Regions from separate parts of the Pseudomonas sp. GD03842 genome, predicted to be linked through region 1. Evidence: predicted binding sites of a transcription regulator. Region 1 holds the regulator's gene; each other region holds the start of a gene.
The links. The regulator sigma-54, encoded in region 1, starts transcription at its own class of promoters, with help from an activator protein. The targets are predictions, from matches to a motif close to ANTGGCATNNANNTTGCTNT.

Region 1 (3,246 bases):
CAACGCTGAAAGCCCAACACCTGGCCAAGTCCTACAAGGCTCGCCAGGTCGTCCGTGACGTCAGCCTGTCCATCGACAGCGGCCAGATCGTTGGCCTCCTGGGGCCGAACGGCGCAGGCAAGACGACCTGCTTCTACATGATCGTCGGCCTGGTGCAGGCCGATCAGGGCCGCGTGCTGATCGACGATCAGGATGTGAGCCATCAGCCCATGCACGGTCGCGCCCGCGCCGGTATTGGCTATCTGCCGCAGGAAGCCTCGATCTTCCGCAAGCTGTCGGTCTCGGACAACATCATGGCCATCCTCGAGACCCGCAAGGACCTCGACCGCGCCGGGCGTCGCAAGGAGCTGGAAAGCCTGCTCCAGGAATTTCACATCACCCACATCCGCGACAACCTGGGCATGAGCCTGTCGGGTGGTGAGCGCCGCCGTGTGGAAATTGCACGGGCCTTGGCCACCTCCCCCAAGTTCATCCTGCTGGACGAACCTTTCGCCGGTGTCGACCCTATCTCCGTTGGCGACATCAAGCAGATCATCCACCACCTGAAAGCGAAAGGCATCGGCGTTCTGATCACTGATCACAATGTCCGTGAAACGCTCGATATCTGCGAAACAGCCTACATCGTTAACGATGGGCAGCTCATCGCAGAGGGTGATGCCGAAACGATCCTTGCCAACCAATTGGTGAAGGAAGTGTACCTCGGCCACGAGTTCCGCCTTTAAAAGGCCGATGACGAGCGGGTGGCGAGTGAACGCAGCATGCGGCTCATCGCCAACCTCGCATTAACTGCCATCACACTCTAGGCAAACGAGCCGCTTTCAGGCATATAATTTGCTTAGTTTGGCGCCTCGGCGCCTCGTAGTGGATGGCGCGAGCGCGCCGGCGAATAAGGTATTAAGCCCCTGCCATGAAACCTTCGCTAGTCTTGAGAATGGGCCAGCAGCTGACGATGACGCCGCAGCTGCAACAGGCCATCCGCTTGCTCCAATTGTCGACGCTGGATCTTCAACAGGAAATCCAGGAGGCATTGGAATCCAACCCCATGCTGGAACGCCAGGAAGAAGGCGACGATTTCGACAACGCTGATCCCATGGCCGATAACGTCGAAGCCAAGCCAGCTGCCGACGTTCAAGAACCGACATACCAGGAATCTTCGACCACCACGGTCGACAATCTCGAAGACGGCGAATGGGGCGACAGCGAACGCATTCCCAACGAACTGCCCGTCGATACGGCGTGGGAAGACATCTACCAGACCAGCGCCAGCAGCCTGCCAAGCAACGATGACGATGAGTGGGACTTCACCACCCGCACCTCGGCGGGTGAGAGCCTGCAAAGCCATCTGCTCTGGCAGTTGAACCTGGCGCCCATGTCCGACACCGACCGCCTGATTGCCGTCACGCTGATCGACTGCATCAACAACCAGGGATATCTGGACGAGTCGCTGGAGGAATTGCTCGACGCATTCGATCCAGAACTCGACATCGAACTGGACGAAATCGAAGCCGTCCTGCACCGCATCCAGCAGTTCGAACCGGCTGGCGTCGGTGCTAGGACGCTGAGCGAATGCCTGCTGCTGCAATTGCGCCAGCTTCCGGTGAAGACCAAGTGGTTGGCCGAAGCCCAGCGACTGGTCAGCGACTACATCGATTTGCTGGGCAGCCGCGATTACGCGCAATTGATGCGCCGGATGAAAATCAAGGAAGACGACCTGCGTCAGGTCATCGAGCTGGTTCAGAGCCTCAATCCCCGCCCCGGCTCGCAGATCGAGTCGACCGAAGCCGAATACGTCGTGCCGGACGTCATCGTGCGCAAGGACAACGAACGTTGGCTGGTCGAACTCAACCAGGAGGCAGTGCCGCGCCTGCGGGTGAATCCTCAGTACGCCGGTTTCGTGCGTCGCGCCGACACCAGTGCGGACAACACCTTCATGCGCAATCAGTTGCAGGAAGCGCGCTGGTTCATCAAGAGCCTGCAAAGCCGGAACGAGACCCTCATGAAAGTGGCGACCCAGATCGTCGAGCATCAGAGGGGTTTCCTGGAATACGGCGACGAGGCAATGAAACCCTTGGTGCTGCATGACATCGCAGAAGCGGTGGGCATGCACGAATCGACGATTTCACGCGTGACCACGCAGAAATTCATGCACACGCCCCGTGGCATCTATGAACTGAAGTACTTCTTTTCCAGTCACGTCAGCACCTCCGAAGGCGGTGAATGCTCGTCCACGGCGATCCGCGCGATCATCAAGAAACTGGTTGCCGCGGAAAATCAGAAAAAGCCGTTGAGCGACAGCAAGATCGCTGGTTTACTGGAGGCACAAGGCATTCAAGTGGCGCGTCGCACCGTCGCCAAGTATCGCGAATCTCTCGGGATAGCGCCTTCGAGCGAACGTAAGCGACTGATGTAACGCCACAGCCACAGCGTTCCAGTGGCAGGCATCCAAGCCTGCCTCTTAATGCACTGGCAACGAAGGAGAAGCTGTATGCAAGTCAACATCAGTGGACACCAACTGGAAGTCACCAAGCCTCTGCGCGAGTACGTCGAGCTGAAGCTGAAGAAGCTCGAAGGGCACTTTGACAAGATTACGAACGTGCAGGTGACGATGGCCGTCGAGAAGCTCAAACAGAAGATCGAGGCCACCTTGCATATCCCTGGTGGAGAGGTGGTTGCCATTGCGGAACATGACGACATGTACGCGGCGATCGACCTGCTCACGGACAAGCTCGACAGACAATTGCTCAAGCATAAGGAAAAGCAGCAAAGCATCCTCAAGGGTGCGGCAGCTCGCTGATACTCCCCATCCATGATCCGACTTGAAAACATCCTGACCCCTGGCCGTTCCTTGGTGAACGTGCCAGGCGGCAGTAAAAAAGCCGTACTGGAACAGATCGCCAGACTGATCGGGCAGCAAGTGCCCGAGTTCGACTGGGAAACTGTGTACGAAAGCCTCATTGCCCGCGAAAAACTGGGCTCGACCGGTTTCGGAAACGGCATCGCCATTCCGCACTGTCGGCTCAAGGGATGCAGTGCGCCGGTCAGCGCGGTGCTCCATCTGGAGCGGCCTGTTGACTTCGATGCCATCGACGGCGCGCCTGTAGACCTGCTTTTCGTCCTGCTCGTGCCCGAAGCGGCAACCGATGCTCATCTGGAGCTGCTGCGCCAGATCGCCAGCATGCTCGATCGCGCCGACGTCCGCGCCAGCCTGCGCGCGGCCAAAAGTAGCGATGAGCTCTACAACGTTGT
Region 2 (3,246 bases), on a different contig from region 1:
CCTGCAGACCGCAACCAAGAGCCTGCTGGACAATACGGCAGGGGTGAAGGACGCCAAGCCACAGTAAGCCATCCACTGCAAACGCCCCGGTTACGGGGCGTTTTTCATTGAGGCGCGTGTAGGTGCAGACACTGGGCACGCTCACGTGAGCGCGCTGACGGCTCTGTCGTCACGTGAGCACAAGCTTACCCCCAAGGCGCTGAAATGGGCCTTGTTTCCCTCTGAATCAGTGTGCACCTACCGCTCATTTGGGTGGAACGCCGTTCTCGGCCAAAGGTCAAGATCAGTAAGCCGGTTGTCGGCCCTGACTGAGGAGACATTGATGAAAGTCTGGACCATTTCGTTTCTCGATAAAGAAGGTGTGCCGCAGACCCTCGATCTCGAATCCGAGCACCGTCCCAGTGAAGAAGAAGCGGCCCAGCACTTGCGCCCGCATCTGTTTCCGGTCACTCATGAGCTCGATCTGAACGATTTGGAAGGGCGGACCGAAGATCCGACTGTCAAGACACTCAAGGAACAGAACGCGGTACAGATCATTTCCATCATCGAAGCAACCTGAAAAAACCTTTCAAATGACCGTGCGTTGCCAATTGGCAACGTGTTGGCATTGGGCGTAATCTGCAGACGGGGCCGGCGAAGTATCTACCCGTGCCAGCACGTGTGACGACTGCCTGTTGGGTAAAAACTGCACCGGCCTTGTCAGCGACATGCTTGAGTCCCGGGTGGCGGATGACCTGCTGCTCGATGCCTCCCACGGAGGCGTTTGGGGATCGTTGAAACTCTATCTATCGTTGCATAGGAGGACGTTTCATGAGCACGACCTATCAAGAAGACATCAGCAGCCATGTGCTGCGCCGCATGAAGGAAAGCGGTTTCGATTTCGCGCGCATCTATCCCATCGAGTTTTACGCCGTTTTTCCCGATGAGGAACGGGCGCGTCAGGCTGCCGAAAAGTTTCGTGGCGAATCCCTCAACACACAGATCAATGCCCGTGAGGACGGCGCATGGCACCTGCAAGTCAGCAAAGTGATGTATGCCACCTACGATGGCATTGGTGATTTCGAACAAGACCTGCAAAGCGCGATTTTTGGTCTGGATGGACAAGTCGAGGGCTGGGGCGTCAAGCAGGAAGTCAGACGGTATCACTGACTCGAGGGGGACTACGTGGTCGCATGGCTCTCTCGCGTTGGCGATCTTTGATCGCCCCGCCCGGTGAGCTGTGCTGATCCCCCGCCGACAGGTCCATGGCCAAGCAGAGTCGAAAGTGGGTTCGCGGCACGGCCGTCGAAAACAGGGCAAAAAAAAAAGCCGCTCGGGTAGGAGCGGCGGAAAGGGAATTTCGTTGAAGCGATCGTTTACGCAGATGTCGCTCATGCAGCCAGGAGTGAGATTTTGCTGCGGGATGGAGGGAGTATGGGCAAACCCATCCCAGCCCGGAAATCAACTCTGGCTATGCGTCTCATAGATTTTCCGGTGCCGGTGCGCTTCGCTGTGAAGCGCGGGGGAATGAGTGTGGGCAGTTCTTGCACAGGAATGGTGCGGATGCGCCCGGTGCATTAAGTAACTCATTGAATATTAGGCGTTTATGCCGCTGGCACGGGCCTTGCGATGGTCCTTGTGTCCAAGGTGACAAGGAGTACGGCATGATCCGCACCTTTTATGATGAGATGTACGATGTGGACGGCGTTGTCCGGCCACATTATCGGGAATTCGCCCGCTGGTTGGGCGAAGCGCCTCCTGAGCTTCTGGCTCAGCGTCGGCGTGAGGCCGATCTTTTGTTTCATCGCGCCGGGATTACCTTCACGTTGTACGGTGACGAGCAGGGGACCGAGCGCCTGATCCCCTTCGATACGATTCCTCGCAGCATCCCTGCCAGTGAATGGCGGGTGGTCGAGCGCGGGTGCATTCAGCGGGTCAAGGCGTTGAACATGTTCCTCGCTGACCTCTATCACGATCAACGCATCATCAAGGCGGGCATCATCCCGGCCGAGCAGGTGCTGGCCAACGAGCAATATCAGTTGGCAATGCAGGGCTTGAACCTGCACCGAGACCTCTACGCGCACATTTCCGGTGTCGACCTCGTACGTGATGGCGACGGGACCTATTACGTCCTGGAAGACAACTTGCGCACCCCAAGTGGCGTGAGTTACATGCTCGAAGACCGCAAGATGATGATGCGCCTGTTCCCTGAGCTGTTCGCCGCGCAGCGCATCGCCCCCGTCGATCATTACCCGAACCTGTTGCTCGACACCTTGAAGAGCGCCAGCCCGCTGGAAGACCCCAGTGTGGTGGTGCTGACGCCGGGGCGCTTCAACAGTGCCTTTTTCGAGCACGCGTTTCTCGCTCGGGAAATGGGCGTCGAATTGGTGGAAGGCGCCGATCTTTTCGTGCGCGACGACCACGTCTACATGCGCACCACTGACGGCCCCAAACCCGTGGACGTGATCTACCGTCGGCTCGACGATGCCTTCCTCGATCCACTGGCCTTCAACCCTGAGTCCATGCTGGGCGTCCCGGGTTTGCTGGCGGCTTACCGCTCGGGCAACGTGGTGCTGGCCAACGCAATCGGGACCGGTGTGGCGGATGACAAATCGGTCTATCCCTTCGTCACCGACATGATCCGCTTCTATCTCGACGAGGAGCCGATCCTGAAAAACGTACCGACCTGGCAATGCCGCAAACCTGAAGAACTGTCTCATGTGCTGGCCAATCTGGGCGATCTGGTGGTCAAGGAAACCCAAGGCTCGGGCGGTTACGGCATGCTCGTCGGGCCCGCTGCGACCGCGGCGGAGATCGAAGCCTTCCGGGCGCGGCTTATCGCCAAGCCACACGCGTACATCGCTCAGCCCACCTTGTCCTTGTCGACCTGTCCGACCTTCGTCGAGAACGGTATCGCCCCGCGCCACATCGACTTGCGGCCGTTCGTGCTGTCCGGTCGCGAGACCCGCGTGGTGCCGGGCGGCCTGACGCGCGTAGCGCTGCGCGAAGGCTCGCTGGTGGTGAACTCGTCGCAGGGTGGCGGAACCAAGGACACCTGGGTGGTCGAGGATTAAGGAAGCCTGCCAATGCTAAGTAGAACTGCCTCGGATTTATATTGGATGTCACGGTACCTGGAGCGGGCTGAAAACCTCGCCCGGATGCTGGACGTCAGTTACTCGCTGTCTCTGATGCCTCAGGACGGTCGCGGCGATGGCCTCAACGAACTGGCGATGCCCCTGTTGATCACCGGGACGCTGGATGACTACC
Region 3 (3,246 bases), on a different contig from region 1:
CAGCGCGCTTGGCTTACCGTGGGTCAGCCACTCGGCGAACATCCAGCCCAGCGCCGCAGCAGCAGTGGCGATCTGAGTGACCAGCATTGCCATACCGGCAGTGCCGTTGGCCGCAGCGGCGGAACCGGCGTTGAAGCCGAACCAGCCCACCCACAGCATCGCGGCGCCGACCAGGGTGTAACCCAGATTGTGCGGAGCCATTGGGGTGGTCGGGAAGCCTTTACGCTTGCCCAGTACCAGGCACGCCACCAGGCCAGCCACACCAGCGTTGATGTGAACAACGGTGCCGCCTGCGAAATCGAGGACGCCCCAGTCCCACAGCAGACCACCCACGCCACTCCAGACCATGTGCGCGATTGGCGCGTAGACCAGAGTGAACCAGATCGCCATGAAAATCAGCATCGCGGAGAACTTCATGCGTTCCGCGAAAGCACCGACGATCAGGGCGGGGGTGATGATGGCGAATGTCATCTGGAAGGTAACGAATACGGCTTCCGGGAACAGCGCCGCTGCACCCGTGATGCTGGAAGGCGTGATGCCTGCCAGGAACGCCTTCGACAGACCGCCGACGAAGGAGTTGAAATTAACGACGTTGGCTTCCATACCGGTGGTGTCGAACGCCATGCTGTAGCCGTAGATGCACCACAGAATGCTGATCAGGCCAGTGATGGCGAAACATTGCATCATCACCGACAGCACGTTTTTCGAACGAACCATGCCACCGTAGAACAGCGCCAGGCCGGGAACGGTCATGAACAGCACGAGAGCGGTAGAGGTCAGCATCCAGGCAGTATCGCCTGAGTTCAGTACGGGGGCTGCCACTTCGTCTGCCGCCATGGCCAGGCCAGGGGTTACGAGGGACAACAGGGCTCCTAGCCCTGCGATTTGACGCAGAGTCATATTGTTTACTCCTGGGGCGTTGGGTTTGGCGGCTTAGATTGCGTCGGTATCGGTTTCGCCGGTACGGATGCGAATAGCCTGTTCCAGATTGACCACGAAGATCTTCCCGTCACCGATCTTGCCGGTGTTGGCCGCTTTGGTTATCGCTTCGATAACGCGGTCCAGATCCTTGTCGTCAATTGCAACATCGATCTTCACCTTGGGAAGGAAGTCGACTACATATTCCGCACCGCGATACAGCTCGGTGTGGCCTTTCTGACGTCCGAAGCCTTTGACTTCAGTAACCGTGATGCCCTGCACGCCGATTTCAGACAACGACTCGCGTACGTCGTCGAGCTTGAACGGCTTAATGATGGCAGTGACTAGCTTCATGAAACTTTCTCCCGAATTGGTGGACTTGCCCCAGGAAAACAAACCCGACTCAAGTCTAAGCGCAGTGTCTGGCTTTGTAACGCGTCGATGGCCCGAACAGACCTGACCAACTCCAGAAAACCGCTTCTGACGAAACACTTCCCCGCTCCGCCTGCCGCACTGCATTCGTCACAGCGACTGCATCAGTGCATGGGTCATAAGCCACTAAGCAGAAACCTTGCCATATCGGCAAGTGCCTCGAATTCCGCTGCTTTCGGCGGCGAAGGAGGAGGTCAGATCGCCATCACTCAGGGCACTCGCACAACAACAGTGCGTGCGTGCACGGCGTCATGCGCGAAAACCGTGCAACACGAGCCCGATCAAAAGAGGTTGTGCACCCCGTGTTACACTGCGGCCCACCTGATTCAGGAAGACCATCATGCTCGCACCCAAAGCTTTTCTGGACGCCCTGAGCGGCCACGCCTCCCGCCTTTTGGACGGCGAGACCCCACTCCCGCGCAACGAATTCGAAACTCAGTTCAGGGCCCTCCTGCAAAGCGGCTTCAGCAAGCTGGATCTGGTCAGCCGGGAAGAATTCGACAGCCAGATGGTCGTCCTGGCCCGCACCCGTGCCCGCCTTGAAGCACTGGAAGCGAAAATGGCAGAGCTTGAGGCGCAGTTGGCGGGGCCCGCGAAGGATTGAATCGATTGCGTGTAGTTGCCCCATGCAGGAGCAAAACTGCTCATGAATGGGGCCATTGCACGTGATCATTCCGCGGCGACACACCTCGTAGAACTTGTCCCGTCCTCCCCTGCTACCCCATGACTATCCTTGAGCACGCCGCAGGACGCGGTGCCGCTATCAAGGATCTTCATGTCCCTCGCCATCGTTCTCAGCCGCGCTCAAGTGGGCGTCGAAGCCCCCGCCGTCACCGTGGAAACCCATCTGGCCAACGGGCTGCCGAGCCTGACGTTAGTCGGCTTGCCGGAAGGTGCGGTGAAGGAGAGTAAAGATCGGGTACGTAGTGCGATTCTTAACTGTCGGCTCGAATTTCCGGCGCGGCGCATCACGCTGAATCTCGCGCCTGCGGACCTGCCCAAAGACGGCGGACGATTTGACCTGGCAATTGCGCTGGGCTTGCTCGCCGCCAGTGCGCAGATTCCCATGCAGGCACTGGATAATGTGGAGTGCTTGGGCGAGTTGGCATTGTCAGGGTCAATACGGCCCGTGCAGGGCGTTTTACCTGCGGCTCTGGCCGCTCGGGATGCCGGACATACATTGATCGTCCCTGCTGTGAATGCCGAGGAAGCCTGCCTGGCGTCAGGTTTGAAAGTGATCGCGGTCAGTCATCTGCTGGAGTTGGTGTCGCATCTCAACGGCCATACGACGATTGAGCCTTACGCATCCAACGGGCTGATCCTACAGACTCGGCCTTACCCCGATTTAAGCGAGGTACAGGGCCAGACCGCCGCCAAACGTGCGCTGCTGGTGGCCGCAGCCGGAGCCCATAACCTGCTTTTTAGTGGACCGCCGGGCACCGGAAAGACGCTATTGGCCAGCCGTCTGCCAGGTCTTCTACCGCCGCTGGATGAGCGGGAGGCGCTGGAGGTGGCGGCCATTCAGTCGGTCGCCAGCCATGCGCCGCTGACCAGTTGGCCGCAGCGCCCTTTCAGACAACCCCATCACTCCGCGTCGGGCCCCGCATTGGTCGGCGGCGGCAGTCGACCGCAGCCTGGTGAAATCACGTTGGCGCATCACGGCGTTCTGTTTTTAGATGAGCTTCCGGAGTTTGACCGGCGTGTTCTGGAGGTCTTGAGGGAGCCGCTGGAGTCCGGGTATATCGTGATTTCCAGGGCCCGCGACAGGGTACGCTTTCCCGCACGGTTCCAGTTGGTGGCCGCCATGAATCCCTGCCCATGCGGCTACCACGGCGAGCCAACCGGACGCTGCCGATGCTCGACCGACCAGATCCAGCGCTATCGCAACAAACTGTC

Region 2: the regulator sigma-54 is predicted to act here: its motif matches at 1,591-1,610, upstream of N5D61_RS03330 (circularly permuted type 2 ATP-grasp protein).
Region 3: the regulator sigma-54 is predicted to act here: its motif matches at 1,478-1,497, upstream of glnK (P-II family nitrogen regulator).

What each region holds. Positions count from the first base shown of each region.
Region 1 is NZ_JAOCEA010000004.1:215,866-219,111, reverse strand. It holds gene lptB (LPS export ABC transporter ATP-binding protein) at 1-722, shown strand, start outside; gene N5D61_RS08090 (RNA polymerase factor sigma-54) at 908-2,410, shown strand; gene raiA (ribosome-associated translation inhibitor RaiA) at 2,486-2,794, shown strand; gene ptsN (PTS IIA-like nitrogen regulatory protein PtsN) at 2,807-3,246, shown strand, end outside.
Region 2 is NZ_JAOCEA010000002.1:165,826-169,071, forward strand. It holds gene N5D61_RS03315 (LTA synthase family protein) at 1-67, shown strand, start outside; gene N5D61_RS03320 (hypothetical protein) at 323-559, shown strand; gene N5D61_RS03325 (ribonuclease E inhibitor RraB) at 811-1,149, shown strand; gene N5D61_RS03330 (circularly permuted type 2 ATP-grasp protein) at 1,644-3,053, shown strand; gene N5D61_RS03335 (alpha-E domain-containing protein) at 3,066-3,246, shown strand, end outside.
Region 3 is NZ_JAOCEA010000003.1:239,667-242,912, forward strand. It holds gene N5D61_RS06075 (ammonium transporter) at 1-900, opposite strand, end outside; gene glnK (P-II family nitrogen regulator) at 934-1,272, opposite strand; gene N5D61_RS06085 (accessory factor UbiK family protein) at 1,691-1,954, shown strand; gene N5D61_RS06090 (YifB family Mg chelatase-like AAA ATPase) at 2,126-3,246, shown strand, end outside.